DNA from 2 places in the Shewanella sp. S23-S33 genome. Region 2 is predicted to be linked to the other one. Evidence: riboswitches for the same ligand, from Rfam matches in the RefSeq annotation. Region 2 holds a riboswitch; the other holds the start of a gene.
What was found. Region 2 has a riboswitch for cyclic di-GMP ahead of gbpA (N-acetylglucosamine-binding protein GbpA). Riboswitches for the same ligand answer to the same signal wherever they lie in the genome.

Region 1: linked by a shared signal. The riboswitch ahead of ACHA99_RS08005 (glycosyl hydrolase family 18 protein) and the one ahead of gbpA (N-acetylglucosamine-binding protein GbpA) in region 2 are both predicted to bind cyclic di-GMP.

The regions. Positions count from the first base shown of each region.
Region 1 covers NZ_JBHFFD010000024.1:105,566-114,538, reverse strand. Annotated here, with positions in the region: gene ACHA99_RS08020 (HD-GYP domain-containing protein) at 1-251, shown strand, start outside; gene ACHA99_RS08015 (aminopeptidase P family protein) at 425-2,212, opposite strand; gene ACHA99_RS08010 (ROK family protein) at 2,606-3,391, shown strand; cyclic di-GMP riboswitch class I at 3,766-3,854, shown strand; gene ACHA99_RS08005 (glycosyl hydrolase family 18 protein) at 3,968-6,574, shown strand; gene ACHA99_RS08000 (FKBP-type peptidyl-prolyl cis-trans isomerase) at 6,707-7,177, opposite strand; gene ACHA99_RS07995 (short-chain fatty acid transporter) at 7,428-8,783, shown strand; gene ACHA99_RS07990 (HPP family protein) at 8,865-8,973, opposite strand, start outside.
Region 2 covers NZ_JBHFFD010000011.1:132,614-141,586, forward strand. Annotated here, with positions in the region: gene ACHA99_RS02490 (S46 family peptidase) at 459-2,615, opposite strand; gene ACHA99_RS02495 (aromatic amino acid transport family protein) at 2,884-4,059, opposite strand; gene gbpA (N-acetylglucosamine-binding protein GbpA) at 4,621-6,066, opposite strand; cyclic di-GMP riboswitch class I at 6,190-6,289, opposite strand; gene ACHA99_RS02505 (TMEM165/GDT1 family protein) at 6,700-7,254, shown strand; gene norR (nitric oxide reductase transcriptional regulator NorR) at 7,305-8,912, opposite strand.

The sequences.
Region 1 (8,973 bases), on a different contig from region 2:
GTGAAGATATTCCGCTTTCGGCAAGGATAGTGGCCCTAGTTGATGTTTATGACGCGCTGACTTCTCCCCGATGTTATAAGCGGCCCTTTAGCCATCAAGAGGCTATCGACTTAATTATTGAAGGCAAAGGTCAGCATTTCGACCCTGAATTAGTCGATTGTTTTATGGCAATTCATCAGGACTTTGAAGTGTTGTCTAAAGCATCGCTGGATGATGCTTATCAGCCGATGGCACAACCTACTATAGTTTAGCGACTCATGTTTTTAAATCGTGTTTTGAAATCATGGTTTTGAAATAAGGCGTGGGTTTAAAACACACAGATAGCGCTAAAAAAAACGCCCAATGCTAATTGCCTTGGGCGTTCTATTTTATAGTGTGTAAGTGACTAATATAACGACTTAAATCGCTACTTATCAGCGGAGTGCTAAATTGCTTTAGTCACTTGAGTTAACCAAGCCAATTCATCACCCGACATTAACGGAGAAAGTGTATTGAAGACTTGCTGATGATAAGCATTAAACCAGTCTATTTCCCCTTGCGTTAACAGGCTCTTATCAATAAGGCGCGCATCCATGGGGATCATAGTCAACGCATCGAATTCATACATTTCACGCTCAGCCCCTTTAAGTGCTTCACAGTGCTGAACGACGACGAGGTTTTCTAAGCGAATGCCAAAACTCTCAGCGCGGTAGTAACCCGGCTCGTTGGAAAGCACCATGCCGGGCATCAGGGCAATAGCGTTAACATTCTTGCCTATGCGCTGCGGACCTTCGTGCACACTTAAAAAATGACCCACACCATGGCCTGTACCGTGATCGTAATCAAAACCATGTTGCCATAAATATTGGCGGGCGAATGCATCGACCTGCTGGCCTGAGGTGCCTTTCGGGAATCGTGCTTGGTCGAGGGCAATATGACCTTTTAGCACCAGTGTAACCATTTTTTTATGCTCATCGGTCACTTCGCCAATCGCAATAGTACGGGTCACATCTGTCGTGCCGTCAATATACTGAGCGCCAGAATCCACTAAGTAGATGCTGTTCATCGTCATCATGGCTGGTGTGCCATTGTTGTGATTGTAATGGCACATAGCGGCATTAGGACCGGTAGCTGAAATCGTGTCGAAACTTGGCTCGCGGTAACGCTCATCTTCTAGGCGAAAGCTTTCCAATTTATCCGCAAGGGTGCCTTCATCGTGCATGCGATTGGCTGCCACTTCGGCATCGAGCCATGCAAGGAATCGACTCACGGCGACGCCATCGCGGATATGGCAGGCACGCATGCCGGCCAGTTCTGCGGCGTTTTTCTGCGCTTTAGGTAAAGCGACTGGATCGATTCCGGCAATTAATTTTGCTCCTGCCTCACGGGCAATGTTTTGTGCCCAAGCGTTTGCAGAATTCGGATCGGCCAGCAGTTTTACGTCCTGCATGCTGGCGAGTGTATCGGCAAGAGATGCCTCGCTTTTAAAGCTGACGCCTTCGCCAACATGCTCCTCAATGCCCTCTGGGAGTTTGCTTAAATCGGTGAAGAGCTGCATATCGCCATTGGCGTGGAGCAGAGCACTGCCGAGTACAACGGGTAGGCGCGGTACATCATTGCCGCGAATGTTGAGTAGCCAGCAGAAAGAATCTAAGGCGGCGATTAAGGCGACATCACCACCGGCTTTTTTTACTAATGCACCAATTTCAATGCGTTTTTGCAGGCTGGTTTTACCAGCACTCTCGTTGCTAAACAAAGTGATAGGAGCGTTCGACTGTGCTGGCCGATTCTGCCAATGCAAATCGATAGGGTTTTGTTCAACTGCAACTAATTCGATTTGGGATTTATTTAAGGTTGCTTTGGCATTTTCATACCAAGCTAAGGTGTGTAAGCGCGCATCGAAACCAACGCGAGACCCTGCTGGTAGCGTGTCACATAACCACTCAATTTGTGGTGTATCGGTTAGGCTTTCATAACTGAAAAATGTGGCATCGACTTGTAAACGAACTTGAACCGTATAACGGCCATCGGTAAATATTGCGGCTTTATCTTTCAATACGATAGCCATACCCGCCGAACCGGTAAAGTTGGTTGCCCAGTACAAACGTTCGTTATGTGCTGGCACATATTCGCCCAGATATTCGTCGGCACGGGGAATAATAAAAGCATCGAGATTAGCAGATGTTAATTCGTTACGAATAGCACCGAGACGGTTAGCGATTGATTGTGACATAAGGGCTCCAATTAAGACTGGCATGCTATGCGAGTCGGTAGGCGAAGATCGCCTAAGGATGAGTAGGTTTATGTTGATTTGAGTTTTAACCGGCTCGGATTATCGCAAGTCTAGCGCGCTAGATGCAAGGGTAGCGAATAAAGGATTTTGTATACAATCGTGAATTTGTGCAGGTAAGACGCTTGAGGTTATGGGGTTTTTTGTTGATTTATTTATGTGATTTTGAGCATGAAAAGTGAATTAAATAAAAGGTTGGTCATGTTTTAATTAGAACTTGTTCCTTAAAAATTAGCAACTTAAGTTTTATTCAATCGCTAACATTTGGACCCTATGCTAACATTTGCCATCTCTACTCGGGGTCAGAGTGGGGCACATGTATCAGTGGAGTAAGCGATGCAAATACTAACAATAGATGTGGGCGGTACCAAAGCCCTGTTCGAACTTCAGCTCGCGGGACATACAGAACAATATAAAATCCCCACAGGTGAAGGTTTTAAAATTGAAGAGTTAAATAATCAAATCGCGGCGTTTGAACGTGATTATGATTTACAGCATTACCAACTAGCGATTGCCGTACCTGGACTGGTGCAAAATAATCGTTTGGTTTCTTGTAAATCTTTACCTGGACTCAATGGATTGAGCTTCGATACAGTCAAAACCCAGGGTGAGCTTAAGTTTATCTGCAACGATATCGATGCGGGTATGCAAGCGACTTGTGATGCGAAATATGCCTGTGAGTTATTGGTCATGTGCGGCACTGGGATCGGTATGTCTATTGCCTTTAATGGACAAGTCTTTACGGGAGCGACGGGCGTGGCGGGGGAGTTGGGGCCTTGTCGCGTGATGACAGAATCTGGTGAGTTTAGTTTAGAGCAACTGGCCAGTGGCGATTCAGTGCGCAGCCGCAAAATCTCCACTCAGGATGATTTATATCGCGCGGGCAGTTATCTCGGCATGGGATTAGCATGGGCGGTTAATTTATTTAATCCCAATCGAATTTGGCTTGCTGGCGGTATGATGAATAGCGCTCCTTACTACAAAGGCTGTCTCGAAAGCTTAAAGCAAATGGCATTGAGCGCGCCCTTAGCTGAGATGAAAATCAATCGTGTCGATGATATGGAAACCTTGGTTTGCCGCGGTTTATCTGTGATGCTCGCAAGGGACTATCCTCGTGCATAAGGATCATAAATAACCCCGTGCATAAGGATCATAAATGCCCCGCGCATAAGGATCATCATGTTGCTCGACAATGGTTTGCGCCATGAATGTTTAGTGATTGAGTTTTAGCTGCATAAGCGACATAAATTGTGAAATATAAAGCAGGACTTATGATGCCTTTGGCATATCGAGTCCTGTTTTTTTATTCTTAAAGTATTCAGATAATCCTCATTACCCAAAGTAAACATTAGTGATAGTTGAATTTGCATAATTCCTTTCTTATCAGATGTCTAGTTCTATTTACGATTCTTACCAATAACGCAGTTGATAATATTTTGTTGCAATTTTATTGCGCTTACGCTTATGCTGATATTCGCAATGACAACGTTGTCATTGTGTGTAAAAGGCAAACCAGTTGAAAAACTGGGACGCAAAGCCTCCGGTCTAAGGGTTCGTCTGTACCTATGATAGCGGGGATACCACAGGTTTTTCTTCGTGCAGTTGTCAGTCGTTTTGCATGGTTTTAAGAGAGTGCTGTTTCCTGTCTACGCTTTGTTTGCCTTATTGATTCATATAAAAATTCAATAGGGATATCTCATGTTCAAGACTCAAATTTCAACATCAGCCTTGCTAGTGGCATCAGCGCTGGCATCTACTATCAGTGCCAGCGTTTTTGCAGCGGCGCCCGGTAAACCGACTTTAGGTTGGGGCGAAACTAAGTTCGCTATTATTGAAGTGAATCAAGCGGCTACCGCTTACAATCAATTAGTTACTGTGAAAGATGCCGCCGATGTCTCCGTCAGTTGGAACCTTTGGAGTGGCGATGTGGGCAATAGAGCCCAAGTGTTGCTCAACGGTAATGTAGTTTGGGAAGGCCCATCTGGCGCGTCGGGAACCGCTAACTTTAAGGTGAACAAGGGCGGCCGTTATCAGATGCAAGTACAACTGTGTAACAGCGATGGCTGTACGGCGAGTGATGCTAAACAAATCCTCGTGGCTGATACCGACGGCAGCCATTTAGTGCCACTCAATGCTCCCCTAAAAGAAAACAACCGTCCCTATGCGAATAAATCAGGCAAAGTGGTGGGAGGTTACTTTGTCGAATGGGGCGTATACGGTCGTAAATTCCCGGTCGATAAGATACCTGCGCAAAACTTAACCCATATTTTATATGGCTTTACCCCAATTTGTGGTGGTGATGGAATCAATGATAGCTTGAAAGAAATCGAAGGCAGTTTCGAAGCGTTGCAACGTGCCTGTAGTGGTCGTGGTGATTTTAAAGTTGCGATTCACGATCCTTGGGCGGCGATTCAAATACCGCAGGCGGGAGTGAGTGAGCATTCAGATCCTTACAAAGGTAACTTTGGTCAATTGATGGCACTTAAGCAAGCACATCCAGATTTGAAGATTTTACCTTCGGTCGGTGGTTGGACCCTCTCGGATCCCTTCTTTTTCTTCGGTGATAAAACCAAGCGCGATATCTTTGTCGCTTCGGTGAAAGAGTTTCTACAGACATGGAAATTCTTCGATGGCGTGGATATCGACTGGGAATTTCCAGGGGGGAATGGCGCTAACCCAAATTTAGGTAATGCCAATGACGGTGAAACCTATGTGACTCTGATGCGTGAACTGCGGGCGATGCTTGATGAACTAAGCGCCGAAACGGGTCGTACCTATGAGCTGACCTCTGCTATTAGTGCTGGTGACGATAAAATTCAAAAAGTCGATTATCAGGCTGCTCAGCAGTACATGGATTACATCTTCTTGATGAGTTACGACTTTAATGGTGGTTGGACTAATACTGAACTCGGCCATCAAACCAATCTGTATGAAGCGAGTTGGGATCCCAATACCCGTTACACCACAGCTAATGGCGTTAATGCGCTGTTAGGCCAAGGTGTGACCCCAGGGAAAATTGTGGTCGGTGCCGCTATGTATGGCCGCGGCTGGACAGGTGTGAATGGCTACAGTGGTAATAATCCTTTCACAGGGACGGCAACGGGCAAAGTGAAAGGTACTTGGGAAGCTGGTGTGGTGGATTATCGTCAGATAGCGAATGACTACATGGGAAGCGGTTGGACTTACAGTTACGACGAAACAGCCGAGGCGCCATCTTTGTTCAAGGCATCTACTGGCGATTTAATCACTTTCGATGATGCTCGTTCAGTTAAAGCCAAGGGGCAATATGTGCTTTCTAATCAACTTGGTGGGCTCTTTGCGTGGGAACTTGATGCCGATAATGGTGACATTCTGAATGCCATACACGAAGGTTTAGGCCATGGTGAAGGCACCACTCCGCCAGTGAATAAAGCGCCCATTGCCAATGCTGGCGCGGATGTGAATGTCACCGGTCCCGCCGATGTGACGCTCAATGGTAGCGGTTCGCGCGATCCTGAAAACGCTGCCTTAAGCTATCTCTGGACTCAAGTCTCTGGGCCAAGTGTTGCCATCGCGAATGCAGATATGGCGAATGCGACTATTCAACTGGGAGCAACCCAAACCGATGTCGCCTATGGTTTTAGCCTTAAAGTCACCGATCCTGAAGGGCTATTTGCCAGCGATACTGTGCTGGTGACGAACAAGGCTGATACGCCTAATCAAGCACCTGTAGTGACTCTGGCTCCGACTACGACAGTTGAAGCGGGTAAAACCGTCAGTATAGTGGCGAATGCTTCCGATGCAGATGGTGATGCCTTAACCTACGCTTGGACTGTGCCCGCAGGCGTGTCGGCAACCGGGCAAAATAGTGCCACGTTAGTAGTTACTGGCCCCAATGTTACCGAAGCGACCCGCTATGGTTTGAGCGTGCTGGTTTCCGATGGTGCCTTAGATGCGAGCGCATCGACTAATCTGACCGTGACGCCAAAAGTGGTCGGTGGTGGTTGCGATGCAACTGATCCCAATGCCGGTAACTATCCTGCTTGGCAAACCAGTGTGGTATACAACACGGGTAATACTGTGAGTCATAGTCAGTTGGTATGGAAAGCAAAGTATTGGACTCAGGGCAATACGCCATCTCGCACCGCAGACCAATGGCTGCTACTCAGCCAAGTTGATCTCGGTTGGGATGCAGGTGTGGTGTATAACGGCGGTCAAACTACTCGCTATAACGGTCGTGTATGGAAGGCGAGTTACTGGACTAAAGGTGATGTACCGGGCGTTGCGGCGGTATGGGTTGATATTGGCGCGGCAACCTGCCAGTAATTATCCAAAATTTTGATATTATTGGTTAAAAAATAAAGCCCTGCGAAGATTCAGGGCTTTTTTCTTTATTAAGTGTTAGGTTTTTTTATGAATACAGCCGAATGTGTTAAGACAGACTCATTGAAGACTGATTTAATCAATCTTAAGCAGTTCCACATCAAAAATTAACACAGAACCACCACCAATCTTGCCTGTGCTACGGTTACCGTAGGCGAGTTCACTGGGAATAAAAAACCGCATTTTATCGCCAACAACCATCAGCTGTACGCCCTCGGTCCAACCTTTAATCACCCGATTAAGCGGAAATGCGATGGGTTCGCCGCGATCAACCGAACTGTCAAACACAGTACCGTCAATCAAAGTGCCATGGTAATGGACTGTCACTGTATCGCTGGCTTTAGGATGAACTGTGCCATCGCCCTGAGTTAATACTTGATATTGCAAACCTGAAGCTGTGGTGATCACACCTTCTTTGGTTTTGTTTTGTGTTAAAAACTCATTGCCTAAACGGATATTTTCTTGGGCGGCTTTTTGGCCGTTCATTGAGGTAAAGAAGTAAAAAATCACCACAGCAATCACCACAACGGCAAGTAACATTTTCATATAAAGAGCACCTTAGTTAATTTTTGCCATATTATCAGTTTTTTAGCATCAGATGCTATCGGCACTCGCGTGTGCGTTGAGCTGGATATCTGGTGCTACCAGTTCAAACCGTTAAAAACTCCCTCAAGACTTTATCCTGCTTTAGAGATCGCTTAATCTGTGGGCTTAAGACTCAATAAAAATTCAATAAAAACAAATAAGAACTAGGGCGTGTTGACGTTTTAGTTCAGATAATAAACAAGGAAAGTCTATGTTAAACAAAGCGGCAAAACCTCTGGTCAAACTCGTCGACCGATATCTACCCGATCCTTATATTTTCGTGCTTTTACTTACCTTAGTCGTATTAATTGCTGCTGTGGTTGCCGAACATAAAACCCCGCTGGAAGTCATCAATTATTGGGGCGATGGCTTTTGGACGCTGTTAAGTTTTTCGATGCAGATGCTGTTAGTGCTGGTGGCAGGATTTATGTTGGCAAGCTCGCCGCCGATTAAAAAGCTGCTCGATGCCATTGCTGGATTGGCTAAGTCGGCACCACAAGCCATTATTTTAGTGACTTTGGTGTCACTGGCCGCCAGTTGGATTAACTGGGGTTTTGGGCTAGTGGTGGGCGCGTTATTTGCCAAAGCCTTAGCTCGCAAAGTGAAAGTGGATTATCGACTGCTGGTCGCCAGCGCCTATTCCGGCTTTGTGGTTTGGCATGGTGGGCTTGCGGGTTCGATCCCATTAACCATTGCGACGGTGGGGCATTTCTCTGAATCGCAAATCGGTATCATCCCCACCAGTGACACCATTTTCGCGAGTTATAATTTATTGTTAGTGGCAATTCTGTTTGTGGTCATGCCCTTAGTAAATCGCTTTATGTTGCCAGAAGAAAAAGACAGTGTTTATGTCGACCCAAGCGCCCTTGATGACAAAGGCGCTGAACTTGATGCTTCGGCGTTAGAGCTTAACTCTGCAAATGTGAGTGATCGTCAGCCTGAAAGCCGTCCTGCGGATAAGTTAGAAAATAGCCGTTTACTCGGCTGGAGTGTAGGTGGCGCTGGGCTTGTATATTTAGGTTATTACTTTTGGGTGCAGGGCGGCAGCTTAAATCTCAATTTAGTGAATTTCTTATTTCTGTTCCTCGCCATACTGTTACATCAAACACCACGCAGTTTATTAACCAGCTTGAATGAGGCCATTAAGGGCGGCGCAGGTATTGTTATCCAATTTCCCTTTTATGCGGGCATTATGGCTGTGATGGTGCAATCGGGTTTAGCTCAAAGTATTTCGGAAGGTTTTGTGGCCATCGCTAGCGCCGAGAGCCTGCCATTTTGGAGCTTTATCAGTGCAGGAATTGTGAATATTTTTGTACCATCGGGAGGTGGCCAATGGGCCGTGCAGGCGCCGATTATGTTACCCGCCGCACAAGCTTTAGGTGCAGATGTCGCTCGGGTCGCAATGGCCGTTGCTTGGGGAGATGCGTGGACTAATTTGATTCAACCTTTCTGGGCACTGCCCGTGCTGGCGATTGCAGGCTTAAAAGCGCGGGATATTATGGGCTTTTGTTTAATGCAATTGATGATCACTGGCGTGATTATCAGTATCGCGTTGAGTTGGTTCTAAAGGCAAAGTGACAGCCAATTTTGTATTTTAGAGAAAGTGTAGGGCAATTTAAAATTGCCCTTTTTTATTGGCGATGAATGATTAAAACCACTTTTGTGGGTATTGCCGGCGGCAAAGTAAGTTGTGATACAGCCAACCAAAAGCCAGAATGAGCGCAACACCACTGGCGACGGGCATATACAGAAAATCC
Region 2 (8,973 bases):
GTGAGCCATGGTGATTTGCGAGACGACCGTCCGCCCCATGGACGGGGCGGTCGAGCATCCAAGGATGGACTTGCTGCGTGTCGACGAGTCAATGCCATGGCGAGCCTATATGCGTGGATACCTGCCAATGCTAACCCACTAAAAAATCTAACTAAAGATGCAGGTCCTCCGGCACTACTTTCCAACACATTTCAGTCTAAAAATATGTTGCGTATATATTTTCAATCCACTGGTTACGCTAATGCTAAAAAGGTGAGCTAATGCCCTGGCGCACCTATCACGGCAGCTATCTTAACAGCCGTCAGCAGGCCATTACACCTACAAAAATAGCGATAAACCCAGTGAGTTTATCGCTATTTTGTTGTGTTGTTATTGCAGTATTTTTTAAACGCCACATCACGCTTAAATGCTGATAATCCAGTCACTACAGGCCGCACCATTGCTGATGCGGCAATGGGTTACTTAACGATTTCCATCTCAGCTAATAAATTGTCGGCATGATCTAAATACTTCATTACCCACAGCATATAACGACTGTCGACATGAATAGAACGGTTAATCTCGTTATCAAATGCCCAACCGCCGATAATGCTTTCATACACACCGTCGAACAATAGGCCGACGAGTTCAGCGCGGCCGTTTAAGGTCGGTGAGCCAGAATTTCCGCCAGTAGTATCTAAAGTTGATAAAAAGTTTACTGGTACAGAATCTATTGATTTCATATAGAAATCACCATATTGCTTCTGCTTAATCAGCTCTAACTCTTTCTTCGGTGCATCGAATGGGTCAACACCCGTGTCCTTTTGCACTATGCCTTCAAGGCGAGTGAATGGCATGGCCACTAAACCGTCTTTTGGCGAATAGCCTTTCACATGACCAACCGTGACACGTAAGCTTGAGTTAGCATCGGCATACACTGGCTTACCTTGCTCTAGGTTGTAAGCAATAATGGCATCCATATATTGCGGACGCACCTTCATTAGTTCACCCGCTAATTCTTTTTCTTTCTTTTCTTCGGCCATATCTGTGTCATACATAGCGACAGCGAATTGAATGAAAGGATCTTTAGAGGCTTTAAAATCGGCAACGGATTTATCCATCCACGCCAGACGAACATCTTTCTTACCTAACTCAGTTTTGGCGTACATTTTATCTAAGGTTTTCGAAAGCTTAGCTTCACTAAACTTTTTATCAATACCAAAGGCTTTATCCAATGCGGGTAGGCGCTGATCTTCTGGCAGTGCGGCGTAGCGTTTTAGCATGTCGAGCAATACCGCTTTATCAACGCTTGGCGCATAACGACGGTCAATACGCTCCATGCTGGCTTTTAGACGTGTCATATCACGATCTTGGAAGCCCGGTTCACGCTGCATATCTGGCAGTTGTTTCTCGTTCGCGAGGCGATATAAGCTGCGCGCCGTCGGCAACATAGTCGTGCTGCCTATGTAGCTTAAGATCATGTCACGCTCTTGATGCGTCTTGCCTTTGGCAATCAAGGCATCTAATTCCGCTAAGGTTTTACCGTATTTCGCTTCACGACTGCTGTCTTTGGCTATCCACGCCGCCAGCTTAGCTTCGAGGGCTTTACGGTCGGCCAACATGGTTGATTTGCCGTAAAACTCGATCATAGAAGTGAAGTTTTTCGCGTAATTTGCAAGGCCAGCAATTTGACTCTCGTACTTAATACGCTCGTCGCTGCCCTCTGGCGCGGTTTCTTTAATGATTTCAATAAAGCGTTCACGCAGCATTTTGCCTTCGGGATAAGCCCACTCAAACTCATTTTGAACTTCAGTGGCTGTGCGATATCTGTTGGTGCGACCTGGGTAGCCTGCCACCATCACAAAATCACCCTCACTCACACCTTTAGCCGATACTTTTAAGAAACTTTTTGGCTCGTATGGCACGTTGTCAGCACTAAATTCTGCGGGTTTACCTGCTTTAGATACATAAGCACGGTAGAAAGAAAAATCGCCTGTGTGACGTGGCCACATCCAGTTGTCTACGTCGCCGCCGTATTTACCCACACTCGCGGCTGGGTTATAGACTAAACGCACATCACGGATTTCCAGTTGTTTAACCAGATAATATTCGAGACCACCGTGAAAGCTATACACTTGGCAACGGTAACCATCTTCTTTTTCACATTCAGCAACTAAGGCTTTCTCTTGGCTTTCAACGCCTTGATAGAAGGCGCTGCCCACTTTACCTTCAAGCCCGTTTTTAACTCGTTCAGTGACATTAGTGACATCTTCAGTCACATAGACACGTGAGCCAGGGGTCGCAGGTAATTCATCGGCGAAGGTCTTAGCTAAAAAACCATCCTGCAGCAGATTTTTCTCAGGAGTGGAGTTGTATTGAATCGCTCCATAGGCACAGTGATGGTTAGTCACGACTAGGCCCTTTGGCGATACAAATGATGCAGTGCAACCGCCGAGGCTTATCACGGCATTCATCGGGAATTCGGTGAGTTTAGAAATCGATTTTGCATCAATTTCAAGGCCTTTTGCTTTCAGCTCATCAGCCATTGCAGGCAGTTGATGAGGCTGCCACATACCTTCGTCAGCCTGTGCGCCAAAACTAGCGGCCACGGCAACTGTGAGTAACCATTTTTTCATTGTGTTAAGTCCGTTTTATGTGAATGAAGCCACGCGCAAGCTGGGCCATTTTCTCGTTTTAATAGCGTTGTTTTAATTTTAAATAACTGTGCTAAAACCCAGCATCACTCGCTTTAAAACCTAAAAAGCAAAAAGTCAGGCCGGGGCCTGACTTTATCACATGCGACACTCTCTATAACAGACTCTGAAAAACTCGCTTACAAAGCAAATACATTTAATCAAAGTTACCCTGCCGCGTTCGCTAAAAAGCCTCACCTATCGCAATGAATTAGATCCCAACAAATAGCTGGGCACCCACAATCACGGCACCTAACAAGCCAGCAATGACTAATGCAACAGATCCGCCAGACACTTGATAACCACCGAGCTGCGACTGACGTTGACGCAGTGCCATAACAATTGGCAAGAAGATGATCATCACGACCAATGGTACGGCCGCAAATCCCAGTACCGCCACAAAGCCTTCAGGCAAATACAAGGCACACAAAACAGGCGGAATAAAGGTCAGTAACCAAGTTTGAATACGGCCGGCAAACGTTTCTTTGGCACGAGTTAATTCGGCGATAAAGTCATATAAACTTAAGGTCACACCGAGGAATGATGTCACTAAAGCTAAGTCAGCGAATAATGAAATACATTTGCTGATCCAAGGCGTATGAGCAATATCCTGCAATGCCGTGACGAGTGAAGGTAGTGAACCTTCAAAACTATTCACCTCATATCCGCCGACTGTGCCTAAAGTCACCAATAACCACAGAACATAACAAGCGAGTGGGATCGTCGAGCCGATTAACAACACTTTACGCAGTGATACCGCATCGCCATCGAGATAACGCACTAAAGTGGCGATACAGACGTGGAAACCAAACGAAGTAAACACCACGGGAATTGCCGCCATCCAATTGCTGGTCATCGACTCGGCAATCGCGCCCGTTGCCATGCTAGCAATACTGACTTCGGGCAATAAAAATAATACCACCACCACGAGCAATAGAATCATTAACGAAAATAGGAAACGTGAAACTTTATCGACCCAAGCAACACCTAGCGCCGCAAAGCCACCGAGCACCAGTGTAAATAACAACACTGCGACTTGATTATCGAGCACGATATCGAACATGTTCTTCGCTTTAAGCACTAATAACGAAGAGCCGCCGGTGAGATAAGCCGCGGTCAAGGCAAATAATAAACTCAGGAAAGAAGCACCTTGAATTATTTGACCTTTTTTACCCAATAACTTACCCGTAATAGCATGCACGTTATCCCCCACGCCAGTGCGTAAGTTAATTTCGAGCATAAGTAATGAGGTATAGGCGGACACGCCCCAAATAACGACGAGTAACACTAAAGCAGGGATAATACCTAAAGCCGCTGTGGCTAAAGGTAACGCTAACATACCTGCGCCAATGGCCGTCCCGGCAACGATGGCGATCGAGCCTAACATTTTTGAATTCACACAATAGTCCTGTTCAATAATTAATTATTATTTTATTTGAGTAAGATTTGAACCGATAAAGCCTTGCGTCTTAAATCGAAATAAGCGACACATCACTTAAAGCATCCAATCAGATCTCGACCTAGCAGATCAATTGGCCCCAATAGCTTTTGAATGTTTCAACCCAGTAGCCATTGAGGCTAACTAAATCGATTATTGAAAAATGGCATGACTTTCAATTGTGATAGCCCAAATTAATGTACCGATATAAGCATCGATTAAATAGATAGTTTGGGACATTAACAGAGCCAAACCCAGTGGGCAAGCCAGTTGTGAACAAAGAAGGGTAGCAAACGGTACGGTAACAACTTAATAGCGCTGTGATAAACGAAAATAAACAAGCCAACAAAATCGCTACCTTTGTTGAGAATACCTGTAATCTTGTATTAGGCTCGAATCAAAATAAAGCCAGTCTTTTTCCATCCGATGCAGACAAAAAGGGCTTAAACACACGGATATGTTTAAGCCCAATGACACCTTTTTGAAGCTAGGTTAGCTCAAAAAGTTAATTTACAGCTCAGTCCACGCCATAGCCCAAGAAGCGCCAACACCTGGCTCAAATCCTGTGGCAGAAGCCGACCACTGCACACAATAGCCGCTATAAGGGAATGGCTTACATTGATACACTTTGCCATTTTTAGGCTGTAACACTGTAGTACCTGCAACGTAACCTTTCACGCCTGCTGGGAATACAAAATCAGCTTCTGGTGCAGGAGCTTGATCCTTTAAGAAGAGATCAAAGTTCTGCTGAATAACATCGCCTTGTTTAGGCTCAGCTTTTACCTGCAAATGATAATGCCCAGCTTTAGGCTCAACGACGTCTAACACTAAGCTCGCGCTGGTATTGTTAACAGTTTGGCTCACAAAACCTGCCGCGGTGCCATCATGGCTAAACAAATACGCTGACACTAGCATCTCGGCGTTACTGGTCACATCAAAGCTGACCTTCGCCGCACCATCGATAATTTGATAATCGTCGGCAAGTGAAGTGACTTCTAAGCTGTTGCCCGGAGCAGGAGCTAAATCAAATCCCACTTCGACACGCTCAATACCTGAGTTTTTCGCTGTAAAAATGTCGTTTTTGCCATACACAGGCTCAATCACACCCGATGCATTTTTTTGTCCCGCTTTTAACTGGGACTGCTGGGCATTAATCGCGCTCGCTAATAGGAAAGGCCAATTTTGTTTATCACCTTGAGTCGCATCACTAATGGTAATGACTGTTTGCTTAGCCGCTTGCTCACCATTGGCGTCAAACACCCGGGTCATCACTTTATCGCCTGCTTTTAGATCGAGTGACGGATTGATATCCCCCACATCTTGCCATTCACTCGGCACAACAGGACCCGAGCCCAAGTTCACATCGATAGCATTGTAGAAACTATTCGTCGTATCTCCCACTTCCCACACGGCCAAGATCACTTGATAACCACTGCGACCTTCTGGCACGTAACAGTCATGGGTCACTAACTTAGGCGGCTGTTCCATGCCACCATCAACTACGCAAAAGGGAGCTAAGTCAAAGCTCGCTCGGCTCAAAGCTTGGTTTGGGTACCAATCTTGGCGAGTTAAATAGTAACGCCAATTACGGGTGACATGGTTTGCTGTGAACTGCCAACTGAACTTATTCCAGCCCGCTTTAATATCCGTCTTTGCCCAACGGCTCGGACTTTGTTCATCCAAAGGTGAAAAAGCACCATTGCCAGCACTCGCCAATTTGCCATCAGCAGGACCTGATTCAGGAAAACCCGATGGCCCCTCAACACTTTGCGGCTCCCATTGCACCGCACCACAATTGGCATTTTTACCTGTTTTACAGGCATATGAACGCGATTCAGGTGCCACAACATAACCGTGCGCCTGCGCAGAGATACTCACAAACGCATTCATCGCCATTACTGCCGCGGCCAATAAACTCAATTTAGAAATAGGGGAAAAAACAGTAGGATTTGCCACTTTAATGCACTCCATTGATTGCCTATCATCCTAAACATAATGATAGGCTTAGATATAAAAGTGGTATTTGGGCAAACAACAGCATTAAACAGCAGTCGTTTATCTTTCACAGAAATCGAATTCTGCGGCAACTCCGCTATCTTAGTTCACTAAAAAATCCATTTACAACCTTAGACCGGAAGCTTTGCGTCCTAACTTTTCAATTAGTTTGCCAAATACAGTCGTTATCATTGAGTCACTACGAGTTAACAGTATGTAACCAAGTAGAAATGACTTGGCTAAATTAGCAACAAAAGACAACGTTGTCAAAAAATAATTCATTTATATTCATTAAGTTACAGAATGTGAATCGGTATTTTTCTGACACCTGTCAAACATTTATCAGCACCTACTGTTATAAACTCGTGCTTGAAACTAAATCTTACCTAGGTATAATGCCCACCTCGCTTCGGGGGAGTAGCTAACTGGATTTCGAGCCATCGTCATCTAGGGTGAACATCAACATACTTGGCAACATGCCATGGTGTTCACAGCAAATAATAGATTTGCCCAGCAAGACCTGAGCACAATTACCGCACCTAGGGGTGGACGGTTTATTGTGCTTATGTCATAACCACCCCTAAAGGATCACACTTGGAAGCCCTACTTGCCTCAACCTTTACGGTTGCTATCGCCGAAATTGGTGATAAAACTCAATTGCTTGCACTAATCCTCGCCGCAAGATTTAAAAATAAAACCGCCATTATTTTAGGTATTTTGCTGTCGACATTATTTAACCATTTTGCCGCAGCTTGGATTGGTCAATGGGCCATTAACTGGGTAAGCCCTGATCTTGCACGTTATTTAGTGGCTGCGTCATTCTTTGCGATCGCTCTTTGGGTGTTAATCCCCGATAAAGTCGATGCAGAAGAGAGCCGTTTCTATAAAATGGGCCCCTTTCTCGCCACCTTTATTCTGTTTTTTATCGCCGAAATGGGGGATAAAACGCAAATCGCAACTGTGGTATTAGCCGCAAAATACGATTCATTAACTATGGTGGTTGCTGGCACAACCTTAGGTATGCTGCTTGCTAACGTACCCGTAGTGATCGCAGGCCACTTCAGCGCCGAAAAATTACCTATGTTGTGGATACACCGTGGCTGCGCCGTATTGTTCGCACTCTTAGGCGTAGCAACACTGTTCTTCTAAGAATCGAGGCAGGGGTTTTGCTGCAGAATAAAATTTCTTCACGCAATATTTTATTCTTTTAAACCTAACCGTTTTGCAAGTCGGTGCAAATTACCTGTATCGATTTGCAATATTCTTGCACACGCAGCCCAATTTTGTTGATTCGCGGCTAAAACTTGGCGAATAAGTTGACGCTGATATCTCTCAGTCGCAGCCTTAAGCCCCAGCATAACACTGGAATTATCTTGCGATTGTCCCTCACGACAGGCCGACTCAGACCTAAATGCTAATTCACTGGCTGGCGTTGCGGCATCTGATGGTCTATCTTCGTCGACTATTCTGTGTGCTTGATTCATCAAAGAATCGAGCTGAAAATGTTTATCACTTAAGCTGATATAAGCCGTTTTTAGCTCGGCTTTCGCCAACACCGCAGCCCTGTGTATCGCATGCTCTAGCTCACGCACATTACCCGGCCATGTGTATTGCTCTAATAACTGCTGCGCTGCGGGTGTGATATTGATATGGGTGAGTCCTAACTTCGCTTTACAACGTTCAAGAAAAAAACCTGTCAGCATAACAATATCTTGCCCACGCTCTCTTAATGGTGCTACGTGGATAGGAAATACGCTCAACCTATGGTAAAGGTCGAAACGAAAACGCCCTTCCGTTGCCTCTTGGTGCAAAATTCGATTAGTGGCGGCAATAATCCGAGTATTAACTTTTAGGCTCTTATCACTGCCCACTCGCTGTAATTCACCGTATTGTAAAACCCTCAATAACTTAGCTTGCAGCCCCAAGGGAAGCTCCCCGATTTCATCTAAAAACAAGGTCCCCTTGTCAGCGAGTTCAAACTTGCCTTGCCTATGACTGATTGCCCCCGTAAATGCCCCTTTTACATGTCCAAATAACTCGCTTTCGGCGACGGACTCAGGCAATGCAGCGCAGTTCAAATAGATAAGTGATTTATCGGCTCTGGTCGATTGATTATGTATCGCCGCGGCCACTAACTCCTTACCCACGCCAGTTTCGCCGGTAATTAATACCGATAAATCAGTGCCTGCCACGGCACTTATCTGCTGCTTTAGCGATTGGATCTGTGTGGATTGCCCTATGATCTCCTGCTGACTAGCAGGACGATTGAGCACCTCAGTTCCATTGGAAACTTCAACAACTTGGGATTCTAGCTGTTGCATCAATAACGCAGTATTAAGACTGGCTGCGGCCAGTGCGCTGATCACACGCAACTCGCTATCACTAAAACCATCAAACTGATGAGGGTTGAAACCATCAATGGTGAGCGCACCAATTAAGCGATCGTTCGCGATTAGTGGTAAACCAATGCAAGCATGTACATGTAAGTTCGCACTATGATGTGGAATTAAACCATCATACGGATCGGGAAGTTCACTGTCGGCCGGGAAACGAACCACATCGCCAGCACGGGCGATAGCCTCTAATCTCGGATGCTCACTAATTTGAAAGCGCCGCCCTAACACTTCGGCAAAGAGCCCATCTATCGCCAAGGGGACAAATTGCTGCTCCCGAAATGCCAATAATGCCGCAGCATCACAATTGACACGCCGCCTGACCACTGCCAACAAACGCTCAAATCTGTCTTGCGTCGACACGCCGACAGTTAAATCTAAGGCTAACTGAGTTAAATCAGCATGGGCACTCATAGCACATCCACAGTCAAATAAAGTCATATTGACAACAGTGTAATGTCAATTTGACCAACAT